3 regions of the Rhizobium sp. NFACC06-2 genome follow, and region 2 is predicted to be linked to each of the others. Evidence: riboswitches for the same ligand, from Rfam matches in the RefSeq annotation. Region 2 holds a riboswitch; each other region holds the start of a gene.
What was found. A riboswitch is a leader RNA that binds a small molecule or an ion and turns the genes downstream of it on or off. The one in region 2 is predicted to bind thiamine pyrophosphate.
Positions count from the first base shown of each region.

Region 1: linked by a shared signal. The riboswitch ahead of F3H58_RS08275 (ABC transporter permease) and the one ahead of thiC (phosphomethylpyrimidine synthase ThiC) in region 2 are both predicted to bind thiamine pyrophosphate.
Region 3: linked by a shared signal. The riboswitch ahead of thiB (thiamine ABC transporter substrate binding subunit) and the one ahead of thiC (phosphomethylpyrimidine synthase ThiC) in region 2 are both predicted to bind thiamine pyrophosphate.

Region 1 is NZ_FMVA01000003.1:303,068-308,474, reverse strand. It holds gene F3H58_RS08285 (alpha-glucosidase) at 1-776, shown strand, start outside; gene F3H58_RS08280 (pilus assembly protein TadG-related protein) at 802-2,091, opposite strand; TPP riboswitch at 2,311-2,413, shown strand; gene F3H58_RS08275 (ABC transporter permease) at 2,538-3,323, shown strand; gene F3H58_RS08270 (ABC transporter substrate-binding protein) at 3,320-4,270, shown strand; gene F3H58_RS08265 (hydroxyethylthiazole kinase) at 4,267-5,007, shown strand; gene thiE (thiamine phosphate synthase) at 4,994-5,407, shown strand, end outside.
Region 2 is NZ_FMVA01000004.1:354,954-360,360, forward strand. It holds gene F3H58_RS10460 (DUF1839 family protein) at 1-99, opposite strand, end outside; gene F3H58_RS10465 (amino acid--[acyl-carrier-protein] ligase) at 106-1,014, opposite strand; gene F3H58_RS10470 (acyl-CoA dehydrogenase family protein) at 1,019-2,200, opposite strand; gene F3H58_RS10475 (acyl carrier protein) at 2,200-2,451, opposite strand; TPP riboswitch at 2,634-2,745, shown strand; gene thiC (phosphomethylpyrimidine synthase ThiC) at 2,840-4,663, shown strand; gene thiO (glycine oxidase ThiO) at 4,665-5,407, shown strand, end outside.
Region 3 is NZ_FMVA01000004.1:196,925-202,331, reverse strand. It holds gene F3H58_RS09760 (thiamine ABC transporter ATP-binding protein) at 8-724, opposite strand; gene thiP (thiamine/thiamine pyrophosphate ABC transporter permease ThiP) at 721-2,346, opposite strand; gene thiB (thiamine ABC transporter substrate binding subunit) at 2,366-3,379, opposite strand; TPP riboswitch at 3,419-3,529, opposite strand; gene F3H58_RS09745 (VOC family protein) at 3,575-3,967, opposite strand; gene F3H58_RS09740 (ABC-F family ATP-binding cassette domain-containing protein) at 4,066-5,407, opposite strand, start outside.

The sequences.
Region 1 (5,407 bases), on a different contig from region 2:
TGATGCACAATGCCTGGCCAACGCTCTGGGCCGAGGTCAACGCCAAGGCCGTCGAAAGCCGTGGCAAGACCGGCGAAGCGCTGTTCTTCATGCGCGCCGGCTTCACCGGTGTGCAGGCCCATTGCCCGCTCATCTGGGGCGGCGACCAGTCTGTCGACTTCTCCCGTCACGACGGTCTGGTCACCGTCATCTGCGGGGCGCTCTCCTCGGGCCTCATGGGCAATGCCTATCACCATTCCGATATTGGCGGTTACACCAGCCTGTTCGGCAATGTCAGAACCGCAGAACTCATCATGCGCTGGACGGAGATGGCCGCTTTCACGCCGGTCATGCGTACCCATGAGGGCAACCGGCCGCGCGACAATCTCCAGATCGATCAGGATGAGGCGGTTCTTGCCCATTTCGCCCGCATGACATCCATCTATGTCGCGCTGGCTCCCTATCTGAAATCACTCTCGGCGGAAGCGGCCAGGACGGGCCTGCCGGTGCAGCGTCCGCTCTTTCTTCACTACGAGAATGACCGGCGGACCTATACCATTCAGGACTGCTATCTCTACGGGGCGGACATGCTCGTCGCGCCGGTCTGGAAAGCGGGCGAAACGCAACGCTCGCTCTATCTTCCGGGCGACGGCGAATGGGTGCACCTGTGGAGCGGCGTGCACTCTCCCGGCGGACAGGACGTCACCGTCGAAGCGCCGCTCGGCGAGCCGGCGGTGTTCTATCGTGCAGATAGCTGCCATCGGCCGCTGTTTGAAGAGCTTCGTACCATCGGCTGAAAGATGGCCGAGATCGTCCCTGCCATCACCCCGTCAGGCGGGGTGATGTGATGGCCTTTTTGAAAAGGGCGGTCATTGCATCGCTGATGCCCTGCGATGGGCTGACCTCGAAGAACAGGCCCGGCGAAGCGCATTGCTGCATGCGTGCACCGATTTCCGGCTGAAAGGGCGCGATCCAGCTATTGTACCAGTCATTGGTCGGCAGCGGCAGATAGGTGGTATAAAGCACGGCGATGCGAAAACCCTTTTCCTTCAGCTTCGTGCAATATTTGATATCGATCGGTTCCTGGCAGCGGCCGCTGGTCGTTTTTTTGGTGCAGGCGGATGGCTTGTAGCTATCGCCGACGCCGTCTGACACGAAGAAGACGATCTTTTCGGGGCTGGCTGAACTTGCACCAGTGCCCGAACTGCCGATCCTGTCGCCAATCTGGGTCAGTGCCCGGTCAAAATCGGTCTGCTGGTCGTTGTTGAACCCCTGCTTGGGGATCGACATCAGGTCGACTTCAGCGGCTTTCTTCTTCGCGGTCGCCAGATCCGAGGTCAAGGGAACGACTTCGAGCAGCTTCGTATCTTCCGCTTTCTCTCCGAAGGAGTAAACCGCCATACGATATTGATTGCTGCTTTTGCGCATGGACTTCGCCGTATCCATCAGGCTTGCCGTGGCCTGCGCCACCACATTGATGCGCGTCGTGACCCCGAGGCTTTTGGCTTTGTAGTAATAGCTATTTGTATCGACCACCCCGTTTTTCACGATGTGACAGGCGAAAGCGCATTTGTCGCTTGTATTGGCTACCATGGTGGCAACGTCGGTTGGCGTCGCGCCGACACCCATCGAGGGGGTGTTATCCAGAAGGACATAGAAGTCGCTGAATGTTTCCGTCTCGTATTTTGCCGTCGCCTTGCCCGAAATGGTGATCAGATCCTCTCCGAGTATCCGTGAAAGCGTGGTGCCGACGGATGCCGTGAAATTGACCGAGGATTCGATGGCATTACCGTGCTTGATCACCGACACGTCAAGAGACAGGAGCTTGTAGTCGGGATTGGCCCGCTCGTTGCTTTCAAAGAATGCGGAGGCTTCATCAGTGCCAAGCGAAATGACACCGTCGCCCGACATTTCCTTTGCCTTGTGAACGCTCGACGACGTATCGGCAACCACCGCAAGCGCCGCGGCATCCGCCGCCATCTGCAGGTCCGATTTGACGGCCATGCCACGCGTTATATCAAGGGCCACGCCGGCGGCCCCAATCAGCGGCACCATCAATAGGGCGCTGAGAATGCCGAAATTTCCCGATTTATCCTGCCAGATGTTCTTCAAATTCGCCCCCGGAACTTTTCCCCGGAGCGAAAGTTAGCCGAACAATATTGAAAGGCAGTTTCAAGAGATAACTAATTTTCGATAAATCTAATTTCCTTAATAACTAATACGCCAATGGGAGATGCGCACCAGCGCGAGGCCGTTCAGGCATTCACGATCACGCCTGACGACGGATCGGCGGCGGGACGTTGACATTTATGAAACTTGACCTACAAAACAAACTCTTCCGAGGGGAGCACCGAACGGTGCTGAGATGGCGATGAGCCGGACCCTTGAACCTGATCCGGGTCATGCCGGCGTAGGAACGGAACTGCCGCGCCAGGAGGCGCTGCCCTTTCTCTTCTCCGCTTTGCCTGATCTCCGAGATTGTCACATCTGGAGACGAATGATGATGCTGAACCCTTCCGCCCTTCGCACACGGTGCGTCTGCGTCTGAGGTCCGGCTGATGCGTGCCACCCATGCGCTAAACGGTGTCGGTCTTCTGCTGGTTTTCTGGCAGGCGGGAACGTGGCTGTTTTCACCGCCCCGCTACATCCTGCCATCGCCCGCCTATGTTGTCGGCGCTTTCTGGCGCCAGCCTGGCTTCCTGTTCGGGCAGGCGCTGATAACGCTCGGTGAAATGGCGCTGGGGCTTGCGGCGGGCATCACCGCCGGCATTCTCGTCGCTTTCACGATTGCCGCCATCCCGCGCCTCGGCCGCCTCGTCTGGCCCATGGTTCTGGTGTTGCAGGCCTTTCCGGTCTTCGTGCTCGCCCCCATCCTCGTCCTCTGGTTCGGTTTCGGCATGGCTTCGAAAGTGGTCATGACGACGATCATCATCTTCTTCCCTGTGACCTCCGCTTTCACTGACGGGCTCAACCGCACCGATCGCGCCATCCTCGACGCCGCCTCGCTGACGGAGGCGAGCCACTGGCAGATCCTCACCCGGTTGCGTGTGCCGCTGGCGCTGCCCTCGCTCATTTCCGGTCTCAGGGTTGCCGCGCCGCTCGCCCCGCTCGGCGCCGTCATCGGCGAATGGGTGGGCGCATCGGCCGGGCTTGGGTTCGTGATGATCCAGTCCAATGCCCGCATGCAGACCGACATCATGTTCGCCGCCATGGCCATTCTCGCCATCATTGCGGTGCTACTGCGGCTCATTGTCGACCGGGTGACCGCCAATCTGACCCCCTGGGCCAAGGAAACAGAACACACCATTCCTTTCAGATCTTTACGGAGACTTTCGGTACCATGAGACGAACTCTTCTTTCCCTCGTCGTCGCGGCGGCAAGCGTACTTTCACCTATGCAATCGCATGCGGCAGACAAGCTGACCGTGTTGCTCGAATGGTTCGTGAACCCCGATCATGCGCCGATGGTGATCGCCAAGGAACGCGGCCTGTTTGCCGATGCGGGGCTAGAGGTGGAACTGGTTCCGCCCGCAGACCCCTCCGCCGTGCCGCGTCTCGTCTCGGCCAAACAGGCCGATATAGGCGTGCACTACCAACCGAACCTCTATCTCGATCACGATGCCGGCCTGCCGCTCGTGCGTTTCGGCACGCTGGTCGAAACCCCGCTCAACACCGTCACCGTTCTGGCCGATGGCCCGATCAAGAGCCTGAAAGACCTGAAGGGCAAGAAGGTCGGCTTTTCCGTTTCCGGCTTCGAGGATGCCATGCTGAAGCGCATGCTGGAAAAGGACGGTCTGACGAAGGACGATGTCGAACTCATCAACGTCAACTTCTCGCTCTCGCCGTCGCTGATCGCCGGCAAGGTGGATGCCACGCTTGGCGGCTTCCGCAATTTCGAACTGACGCAGATGAAGCTCGAGGGACATGAAGGCCGCTCCTTCTTCCCGGAGGAACACGGCGTGCCGGCCTATGACGAGCTGATCTTCGTCACGCACCGCGATCTCGCAAAAGACAACCGCCTGCCGCGTTTCCTCTCCGCCGTTGAACAGGCCGCGATCTTTATCACCAACCATCCGCAGGAATCCTGGCAGCTTTTCATCAAGGCCTATCCGAACCTTGACGATGCGCTGAACAAGCAGGCCTTCTTCGACACGCTGCCGCGCTTCGCCAAACGCCCGGCCGCGCTCGACCGCGCGCGCTATGCCCGTTTCGGCGCTTTCATGCAGGAGATGCAGCTGATCAAGCAGGCGCCGGCGGCGGACGACATCGCCGTGGAGCTGCAACAGCCATGACCATGACTTTTCCGACAGCGGCAAAGGCCGCCGAGATTCTGGAGCGCGTGCGGCAGACGCGCCCGCGCGTGCATTGCCTGATGAACACCGTGGTGCAGAAATTCACCGCAGACGGCATCACCGTGGTCGGCGGCATCCCCTCCATGACCACCTCGCTCGAGGAAATCGAGAGCTTCGTCACCAAGGCGGATGCGCTGACCGTCAATCTCGGCACACTGGATGCCGAGAGGCGCAAGGTCATCCGGCTGGCGATCGAAATCGCCAATGCATCCGGCAAGCCATGGATCGTCGACCCCGTGCATTGCGATTATTCGCCGTCACGGCTGGAATTCACGCGCGAACTCATCGCCCTTTCCCCCACCATCGTGCGCGGCAATCGCGCCGAAATGAGCCTGATCGGCGATGTGCCGGATGCTGTCCGGATTGAGACCGGGCCGGTCGATCATCTGCGCGACGCCACCCGCAGCATCAGTATCGTCAACGGTCATCCGTGGATGGCAAAGGTGACGGGAACGGGGTGCCTTTCGGGCGGCGTCATCGCCGCCTTCATGGCTGTCGAAAAAGACGCGTTGACGGCGGCGGCCTCCGCCCTTGCCGTCACTGGCGTTTCCGCCGCACTCGCAGCCAAGCACGCCAGAGGCCCGGGCAGCTTCGAACCGGCGTTTCTAGATGTGCTTTCCGAAATTTCCGATGAGGACATCACAAATCACGCAAGGATAGAGCATGAACAAGGTTGATTACCGCCTCAACGCGCTGGTCGATGCGAGCCTTGGCGATGTCGCGCCGCTGCCGGAGCTTGCTCTGGCCGCCGCACTCAACGGCGCGACCATTCTGCAATATCGCGACAAGCACGGCTCGACGCGCGAGATGATCGAAAACGCCCGCGCCATTCACGAGGCTATCGCCGGCACAGGCGTGCCGCTTGTCATCAACGATCGGGTGGATGTAGCCCTCGCCTCGGGCGCGGACGGGGTGCATCTCGGCGCCGACGACATGGACGCTAAAACCGCAAGGCGTATTCTCGGCGAAAAGGCGATCATCGGCCTCACCGTCAAGAACCGCCCCGATGCCGAACGGGCAGCCTCGATGCCCGTCGACTACGCCTGCATCGGCGGCGTGTTCGAAACCGTTTCCAAG
Region 2 (5,407 bases):
ATCGATGTAGCAATTGGTCTCCGGCCACATTCTCTCGGAGGAATGGAGCGGATGCTGCACATAGTTTTTGGGATCGAGGCCGGGAAAAATCTGCCGCATGAATGATCAGCCCCAGAGCGTTTCCCGGACAGGTGCAGGCCATGCCTTCACGTCCAGGCCGTGATGCGCAAACAGTGCGAGCGCGATGCGCTCCAGCCCGAAACCGACGCAGGCGGTGTGGGCGACATCGCCATTTTCGAGGTTCAGGCCCCATTTCTGACCGAAGGCATCCTGATGGTAGTTGAAGCTCATGCAGGCCGTCGGGCTGGTCGCCGACGTGACCGGGATCAGGAGCTCGAATTTGAGGTTCTGGTCGCGCTGGTTGTTGGCCAGCATCTTGCCGGCACGGCCGAAGAAAGGATCATTGGCGATATCGATGGTGACGTCGAGCCCGACCGCCTTCATCATCTCCACGCCGCGATCCATCCAGGTCTGGCGGAATTCGGTGACATTGGACTCGGTGCCCATGCAGACATATTCGCGCATGCGGAAAAGCTGCTGGCGGGCCGGGTCCTTGGAGGGTTCATGGCGGAAACAATAGGACTGGATGTCATAGAGACCGCCGCCGGCAGGTAACGCGCCGCGCTTGGCAATCGTCGGATAAAGCGGATAGCAGGCTGCCGGCGTCAGCACGATGTCGGTGGCTTTCTGGTCCTTGGTCCAGTCGCCGCCCTCGTCCATGGTTTTCAGCAGGCTGACATGGTCGAGCTCACAGCCGCAGAAGGAATGGACCGTGCCGGCGAGCTGTGGGAAGCTCTTCATATAACCGCTCTTTTCAAAATAGGCGCGGTTGATGCCGGGCGGAAAGCGGATCGCTTCGGCGCCGTCAGCGCCGCCCGTGCGGTCGATCAGCCGCTCGAAGGCGGCAATGACATCCTCGAACTGGCCGCTGCGTCCATAAAGACCGTCCACACCGGTTTCAATCAGCAGGCCTTCTTCGAACAGTCGATCGAGAAACGATGTTTGCATGTCCATGGTCTTATCCCAAGAGGCTGGTGTCCTGCTTGTGAACCAGCAGGAGATTGGCGGAATTGCCGAGAATGCGGTCGTTGGAAATCATCAGCCGGGCAGAGTGTGCGTCGCGCAGGTGTCGGCCCAGGCTATAGGGCGTGCCATTCTTGTAACCCATGATGCCGCAGACCAGCATGGCGTGATCGATGATCTCCAGAATGGTCTCCGAAGAGCAGATCTTCACATTGTTCATGGCGACGGCAAAGGCCATGGACATCAGCTTTTCCGGGTCGCTCTTGGTGTCTTCGTAAGCCTTGATGCCGGCGATGATGTTGGATTTGACGACCTGCAGCTTGGTGGAAACCTCGGCAAGGCGGATCGCGCCCGGAGGGGCGGTGCCGGGCGATTTCCGCGCCGCGGCCCTGACGAATGACTGGGCGCGCAACACCGCATCCGAGGCGATGCCATACCAGACGGCGCTCCAGAGAAGATGCGAGCTTGCCAGCATGGATTGTGCGGCGATTTCCGCGAAAGGCTTCGGGAATATCTGCGCCGCCGGTGCTTCGCCACGAAACAGGAAGCCATCCGAACAGGTGCCGCGCATGCCAAGCGTATCCCACACATGGGTCTTTTCGAGCGTGTACTGGTTTTTCAGAAAGACCGTCATCACCTGATCGGCGGGCGCGGCATCCTTGTGGGCACGCGAGGTGATGAGGATCGCATCGGCATTGCTGCCATAGGAAATGACGGTGGCGTCCTTTTCCAGCCGGCAGAAATCGCCTTCGACTTCGATTGCACAGATGGAGTTGCGCAGATTGCCGCCAATGCCGCCTTCGGTGGTGGCGGAGCCGAGCAGAAGCTGTTCGCTGGCGATGCGGCTCATGAAGCCGGCATGCCATGCGCTCGTCTCGCCGTGTTCCACCAGGCTGGATGCCTTGATATGGTGCATGGCGAAAATCATCGCGGTTGCTGAACAGGCCTGGCCGAGCCGGGCGCAGATATCGGCGATTTCCTGTAAGGAAGCGCTTTCGCCGCCTAGCGAAGAGGGGACCTGGATGCCGAGCAGGCGTTCCTGTCGCAGCGCATCAACGGCTTCCTGCGGAAAGCGGCCGGTGACATCCACCTCATCCGCGTGTTTGGCGGCAATTGCCGCGACACGGCCCGCGCGCGCGGACAGCGTTTCATCCTGCGGCGCTACGGTGACGTTCATCAGGCTGCCTCTTTACCATCCAGAATGAGCTTAACGGTGTCTTCAATGGCCTTGATGCTCGCAAAGGACTTGCGGTTCAGCAGATTGTCGGGGAATTCGATATCGAATGCTTCTTCGATGCCGAGCATCAATTGCACCGATGCAAAGGAAGAAAGGCCCGCCGCATAAAGATCGGCTTCATCTGCAATCGTATCGACAGGGGTTGGAAGCTGGCCGAATTTGGCCAGTATTTCACGAATAGTCGCGTTCATTCCGACGTATCTCCCATGAATTTCACATCAGGATGGTTTGTGCTTATCGTTACGTTGCAAACGATAATATTCGCCTAAACCGTTAGGTTAATTACAACTAACGGCAGCATGCGCCATTCCCGCACCTTTGCCAAGCATGGATCGTCGGCCTTGACAAATGCCGGTCGGTGTTTTTTGCTGTGGCCATTCACCAGGGGTGTCCCGTCAAGGGGCTGAGATTCTGCTTTCATGCGCAGTGACCCGTTGAACCTGATCCAGTTCATACTGGCGTAGGGACGGTGCAAAGACCGAAGGTCGGCTGGCGTGTGCATTGCGCTGTCGGCGCTGCGGTATTTTCCATCATTCCGGCTCGAACTGGGTCTCCACTGTCAAACTTTGGAGCCTCAAGATGAATATCGCTGCCAAGAATATCCCGTTGTCGGTTACTACGGGGCCGCATGCCGCCTCTACCAAAATCCACAAAGCCGGCATTTTACATCCCCATATCCGCGTGCCGATGCGCGAGATCGCCGTTCATCCGACGGCGGGTGAACCGCCGGTGACGGTTTACGATTCCTCCGGTCCCTATACTGATCCTTCGCATACCGTTTTGATTGAAAAGGGTCTGCCGCGTCTGCGTCATGACTGGATCGTGGCGCGCGGCGATGTCGAGGCCTATGACGGCCGGCACGTCAAGCCGGAGGATAACGGCTTTGCCACCGGCGAACGCCTGACGCCTGAATTTTCCGTGCGCCACCAGCCGCTCAGAGCCACGGCCGGTAAAGCCGTGACCCAGCTTGCCTATGCGCGGGCCGGCATCATCACACCGGAAATGGAATTCATCGCCATCCGCGAAAATCTCGGGCGCGAGGCGGCCAGGGAAAAGCTTGTGCGTGACGGCGAGAGTTTCGGGGCGCATATCCCTGACTACGTCACGGCGGAATTCGTGCGTCAGGAAGTGGCGGCCGGCCGCGCCATCATCCCTGCCAATATCAATCATTCGGAACTTGAGCCGATGATCATCGGCCGCAATTTTCTCGTCAAGATCAATGCCAATATCGGCAATTCCGCCGTTACCTCCTCCATGGCGGAAGAGGTGGAGAAAATGGTCTGGGCGATCCGCTGGGGTGCGGATACCGTCATGGACCTGTCTACCGGTCGCAACATCCACAATATCCGCGAATGGATCATCCGCAATTCGCCGGTGCCGATCGGCACGGTGCCGCTTTATCAGGCGCTTGAGAAGGTCAACGGCATTGCCGAAGACCTGAACTGGGAAGTGTTCCGCGATACGCTGATCGAACAGGCGGAGCAGGGTGTGGATTATTTCACCATCCATGCTGGCGTGCGGCTGCATTACATCCCGCTCACCGTCAACCGCGTCACCGGCATCGTCTCGCGCGGCGGCTCGATCATGGCCAAGTGGTGTCTGCATCACCACAAGGAAAGCTTCCTCTATGAGCATTTCGACGAGATTTGCGACATTTGCCGCGTTTACGACGTCTCCTTCTCGCTGGGCGATGGCTTGCGTCCCGGCTCGATTGCCGACGCCAATGACGCCGCACAATTCGCGGAGTTGGAGACGCTCGGTGAGCTGACGCAGATCGCCTGGGCGAAGGATTGCCAGGTGATGATCGAAGGCCCCGGCCATGTGCCGATGCACAAGATCAAGGAGAATATGGACAAGCAGTTGAAGACCTGCGGTGAGGCGCCTTTCTATACGCTCGGGCCGCTCACCACCGATATCGCGCCGGGTTACGACCACATCACCTCCGGCATCGGTGCGGCGATGATCGGCTGGTTCGGCACCGCGATGCTCTGCTACGTCACGCCCAAGGAACATCTCGGCCTGCCTGACCGTAACGACGTGAAGGTCGGCGTCATCACCTACAAGATCGCTGCCCACGCCGCCGATCTCGCCAAGGGCCATCCGGCGGCACAGGTGCGGGACGATGCGCTGTCGCGCGCGCGGTTCGAGTTCCGCTGGGAGGATCAGTTCAACCTGTCGCTGGACCCGGATACGGCGCGCTCCTTCCATGACGAGACCTTGCCGAAGGAAGCGCACAAGGTCGCGCATTTCTGCTCCATGTGCGGGCCGAAATTCTGCTCGATGCGGATTTCCCACGACATCCGCGCCGAGGCGCAGAAGGAGGGGCTGGAGGCCATGGCCGCACGCTTCAAGGAAGGCGGTGAGCTTTACATGCCGCTCACGACGCCTGCGGATGCCGAATAGCATGCGCGTTCTGGTCAAGGGAACGGGGGTCGCCGGTTTGACGGCGGCCTTCGAACTGGCGCGGACCGGCGTTACCGTTGAGGTTTGCGAGCGCAATGCCGAACCGTCTCGTGGCGCATCCTGGTATGCGGGCGGCATGCTGGCCCCCTGGTGCGAGCGTGAAAGCGCTGAAGAGCCGGTTCTGACGCTCGGTCAGGCGGCGCTCGACTGGTGGGATGAAGCAACCCCCGGCCTTGTCATCCGCGAAGGCACGCTGGTGGTTGCGCCGGCCCGCGATAAGGCGGAGCTTTCGCGTTTCGCATCGCGGACCGCTGGCTATCGCTGGGTGGATGAGGGCGAAATCGCCGCGCTGGAGCCAGATCTTGCCGGGCGGTTCCGATCCGGGCTTTATTTTCCGGGCGAGGGTCATCTCGATCCGCGTCTTGCACTGAAATCGCTGCATGAGCGGCTCTGCACCATGGGTGTGCAGTTCCATGTGGCTATCCCGTTGGATGAAGAGCCGTTCGACCGGGTGGTGGATTGCACTGGTTCTGCGGCAATCGGCGGGATTTCCGATCTTCGCGGTGTGCGGGGAGAGATGCTCTATCTCGCCACGCGGGAGGTTTCCCTGTCTCGTCCCGTCCGGCTGCTGCATCCGCGCATTCCGCTCTATATCGTGCCGCGCGAGCCCGGCCGTTTCATGGTGGGCGCGACGATGATCGAGACGGAAGATGCGGGCGCCATTTCCGCCCGCTCGATGATGGA
Region 3 (5,407 bases), 160 kb from region 2:
AAGGCGATCACCCGTTCAGAAAACTGTCCACCGCCTTCACATTTTGTGTGGCGAAGAAATCTGCGGTCGAGCCGACATAGACAACCCGGCCGCGATCAAGAAAAACCACCTGCTGCGCCAGCTTCTTTATGTCTTCGGGATGGTGGGTGACAATAATCACCGTGTTTTTTGTTTCTCCATGCAAGTCGAGAAGCAGCGACGTCATACCCGCCCGCAGCCCCGGATCGAGTGCCGCAAAGGGCTCGTCGAGCAGCATGACCGGTTTTTTTCTGACCAGCGCACGCGCCAGCGCCGCCCTCTGCCTTTCTCCGCCGGAAAGCGTGCCCGGCAAACGTTTGTCGAAACCCGTCAGACCGACACGTGCAAGCGCCATCTCAATCCCTTCCCGGTCTTCCACCCGCAACTTCAGCGCGGGGCTGACACCGAGAGCGACATTGGTGAAGATATCGAGATGCGCAAACAGATTATTATCCTGGAAGATCGATGAGACCGGTCTTTCCGAAGGATCGAGCGCCGTCATGTCCTGCCCGCCGATCATCACGCGGCCGGAATCCGGCGCCTCGAAACCGGCGACGAGGTTGAGAAGCGTCGACTTGCCCGAACCGGACGCGCCGACGACGGCAATTATCCGGCCCTGCGGTAATGTGCAATCGAGGTCGAAATCCTGTGTTCCAAGCCGCAGCCTGACCTTGTCCAGTTCAACGGCAAAATCATCGCCTGTCATATGCTCGCCCTTGCTGATTGGGATTGCCGTGCAACGCCGCCTGCGGCAAGCAGCAGGCAGACGATACCGAGAAGGAAGGCATAACCGGCGGCATCATTGGTACGATAGCTGCCCATATTGCTGTAAACCAGCCATGGCAGGGTGACGAAACTTTCCGATCCGAACAGGGCAACCGCACCTAAATCGCCGAGAGACAGGGCCATGGCGAAGGAAAACGCCATGGCCAGCGGTCGCCACAGAACCGGAAGATCGGCGAACCGCAGCCGCGCCAGACCCTGAAGCCCGAGACTGGCGGAAAGTCGGCCGGTGCGCAAGAAATGACTGGTGCAGGCCGGCTCCAGCACCCGCATGGCAAGCGGCAAAGCCATCAGCATATTGATCAGCGCCACGAGGACCGGCGCATAGAAGCTGGCATCGCCGAAAACCCGCAATAACAGGAACCATCCGCTTCCCAATACGACTGGGGGCACCAAAAGCACCAGCGAAGACCCTGCCCCCAGCATGGCGGAGAGGAAGCGCAGGGGTTGCCCCGCCTGCCGTCTGGAGCCTATCGCCTGGCGTGCGCCGATGATAGCCATGCAGCAAAGCACGACAAGGGCTGCGGATAGTGCGGCGATTGCAAGACTGGTCGCCGCCGCGCGCAGGAAAATCGGCGCGGACAGAAGGCGTAGCAGATCGGCCCTCAAACCTGAGACTGCTATGGCGACAAGCGGCAGGCCGATCAGCAGAACAGCGAACACGATTGCCGCGCCATCCCAGAGGCGGGCACCGATTCCCTTTCCGTCGAAACGGCGAAGGGAACGGCCAAGCGAGGGAATTTCCGCTTCGGGCGACGGCAAAAAGGCAAGAAGGCCGAGCAGAATTGCGGTGAGGGCAATCTGCAAAACCGAAAGCGCAATCGCCCGCTGCGGATCGAAATCGAACCGCAGCGCCTGATAGATCGCCACCTCCAGCGTCGTTGCTGCCGGCCCGCCGCCCAACAGAAGAACGAGCGTGAAGCTGGTGGCGCACAGCATGAAGACAAGCCCGGCAATGCCGGGAACGAGACGCGCGACCGCCGGCCATTCGATAAAACGGAAAATCGAAATCGGCCCCATGCCGAGGCTCGCCGCCATGCGCCAATATTCGCCCGGAATGCGCTCCAGCCCGGCCAGCATCAGCCGCACCGAAAGCGGCAGATTGAAAAACACATGGGCAATAAGAATGCCAGACAGGCCGTAAATGCTGAGAGGTTCATCCGCCCCGGCAAAAACGAGTGCCGAATTCAAAACGCCCTGCCTGCCCCAGATGGTTATGATACCGAAGGCGCCAACGATGACAGGCAGACCCATCGGTACCGCCATCAGCCTGATGATCCAGATCCTTCCCGGAAACTCGCGCCGACGACAAAGCGCCAGCGCCACCGGCAGGCCGAGAACAATGGAAAGAAGGGTGGAAAGCGTTGCCTGATAAAGCGTGAAACGCAGAATGCGCAGCGTATAGGCATCCATGATGCCGGCAGCGGACGCGCCGGCATCAAAGGACAGGAGAGCCGCAGCCGCGAGCGCCATGAACAGGAAAACGGCGGCAAAAGCCGCCGTTCCGAAAATGATCGACCGCCGGTAATCGCGACGCAGCATCATGCGCGGGTGTGCCTCTTCCTCAATTCATGCTCATGGCGGCAAGCCATTCATCGATCCATGCCTTGCGGTTCTTCGCCACCTCTTCCGGATCCATCAGAAAAGTCTTCTGCGGCACCACGAGTTTCGAAAACGCCTCCGGCAAGGGCTTCGAGGTTGCCGCAACCGGCATCATCCAGTTATTTTCCGGAATGGCATCCTGAAAACCGGATGTCAGCGTGAAAGCCAGGAACTGCTTTGCCAGTTCCTTGTGCGGCGCGTTTTTGAGGAGACCGGAAACCTCGATCTGGATGTAATGTCCTTCGGAAAAGGCGGCGGCCTGATAACGATCCGTTTTTTCAGCGACCATGTGATAGGCGGGCGAGGTGGTGTAGGAGAGCACCATCGGCACCTCACCCTTGGTGAAGAGGCCATAGGATTCCGACCAGCCCGGCGTAACGGTGAGAATGCGCTTCCTGAGCTTTTCCCAGGCCTCCGGGGCCTTATCGCCGTAAACCGATTTCACCCATAGCAGAAGGCCAAGCCCCGGCGTGGAGGTGCGCGGATCCTGAATGACGACTTTCTGCGAGGGGTCGCCTTCCACGAGGTCTTTCAGGCTCGTCGGCGGGCTTTTCACCGTCTGCGTATCATAGATGACAGCGAAATGGCCGTAATCATAGGGAATGAAAACATCGTCCGTGTAGCCGCCCGGCACTTTGGCCGCCGATGCATCGATGCCGCTGACATCGAATAGACCGGTCTGTTTTGCTTCCGCGACAAGATTGGTGTCGAGGCCAAGCACGACATCCGCCTTGGACCCCGCCCCTTCAAGCTTCAGACGATTGAGCAGCGCCACGCCATCGGCCACGCCGACGAAATTGACCGTGCAGTTGCAAACCTTCTCGAAGGCCTCCTTCACCTTGGGACCGGGACCCCATTCGGAAACGAAGCTTTCATAGGTGTAGACGGTCAGTTCCTGTCTATCCTGTGCGACGGCAAGACCGGGCAGAAACAGCGAGGCGGCAAAGAGAGAATTCAGGAAAAGACGACGGCGCACGGGTATCTCCTCAAAAAAACGATCGGGAAATAGCCGCCTGCGTTAAAGCCGTCTAATCCCTCCGCCGGTATGAACCGGATCAGGTTCTTCGGGTTGGCAAGCCTCTCAGCCTTTTGCACCCAAGCGCAAAAGACACCCCGTTAGATCAAGATGATGGTGTAGTCCCGCCGTCCCTTATTGGCAAGATGGCCGAGGTCAGCCCTGTTCCGTCATATGCACCAGTTCCCAGACGTGCCCGTCGGGATCCTGAAAGCTGCCGGCATACATGAAGCCATGGTCCTGAACAGGCTTCCAGCCGCTGCCGCCGGAAGCAAGCGCCGTGGCGATCATCCGGTCGATTTCCTCCCTGCTTCCGGCGGAAAGACAGGTCAGAACCTCGGTGGTTCGGGTCGCGTCGGCAATGTCGCCGTTGATGAAATCGCGGAAACGTCCCTCCTGGAGAAGCATCACGAAGATATTCTCTTCCACGATCATGCAGAGCGTGCGGTCATCCGAATATTCCGGGTTGAAGCTGAAACCGAGAGCAGTGAAGAAGTTCCTTGATGTCTCGATATTCTTGACCGGCAGATTGACGAAAATCATGCGCATTTTCACAACTCCTCCAAACGAACGCCGGCATAGAACGGCAATTCTGCCTTTCTGTCAAAGGCCGAAGGAGGACCGGTCAAACGGGGAACTGATTGCCTTCAGCCCTCCAGTTCCTCGCGCAGCATTTCCAGTTCCAGCCATTCTTCTTCCATGGCCTCCAGCTTGTCGCGCAGCTTCGACATTTCCTGCGCGAGTGTGTTGAAGGCCGCCGGGTCCTTTGTGAAAAGCTCCGGATCGGCCATGCGCTGCTCGCGTTTTGCGATTTCGCTTTGCGCCTTTTCCATCTCCTTCGGAAGATTTTCGAGCGCGAATTTCTGCTTGAAGGAAAGCTTGCCCTTGGCCTTTGAAGGATCCTGCGATGCAGAGGCCGAAGGTGCGGCCTTCGCCTTTTCCTGTTTCTCAGCCTTGCGTTTTTCTTCGGCCGCACCCTTGCGCTGCGCCATCATGTCCGAATAGCCACCGGCATATTCGATCCATCGTCCGTCCGGCTGATCCGGATTGACGGGCGCGATGGTGGAGGTGACGGTGCGGTCGAGGAAATCGCGGTCGTGGCTGACGAGGATAACAGTGCCGGAAAAGCCCGCAACGATTTCCTGCAGCAGATCGAGCGTTTCGATATCCAGATCGTTGGTCGGCTCGTCGAGGATCAGAAGATTGGTCGGCCGCGCCAGAATGCGTGCCAGAATAAGGCGCGCGCGCTCGCCGCCGGAAAGGTTACGGATCGGCGTGCGAGCCTGTTCCGGCTGGAACAGAAAGTCTTTCATGTAGCCCGTCACATGCTTCAATTCGCCGTTGACCAGCAGATTTTCGCCGCGGCCATCGGTCAGATAATGCGCGAGCGTATCGTTGGGATTGAGATCCTCGCGTTTCTGGTCGAGCGTCGCGATTTCCAGATTGGTGCCGAGCTTCACCGTGCCGCTATCGGGCTCCAGCTGGCCGGTGAGCATCTTCAGAAGCGTGGTTTTACCGGCTCCATTCGGGCCGACGAAGCCGATGCAATCGCCGCGATGGACGCGCAGCGAAAACGGCGCGACGATCACGCGCTCGCCGTAAGCCTTGGTGATGGCCTCGGCCTCGATGACCAGCTTGCCGGATTCACGTCCTTCGGTAACGGTCGCCTGCACCGTGCCCTGAGGTCCCTTGTGGCCGCGATATTCCGCACGCATGGCCTGAAGCTCGCCGACGCGGCGCATGTTGCGCTTGCGCCTTGCGGTCACGCCATAACGCATCCAGTGCTCTTCGCGCTCGATGGCCTTACCGAGCTTGTGCTGCTCCAACTCTTCTTCTTCCAGCACCTTGTCGCGCCATTCCTCGAAATGGGCAAAACCGCGATTGAGACGGCGCGACTGGCCACGATCCAGCCAGACGGTCGAGGTTGAGACCTTTTCGAGAAAACGCCGGTCATGGGAAATCAGCACCAGCGCGCTGCGCGTCTGCTGC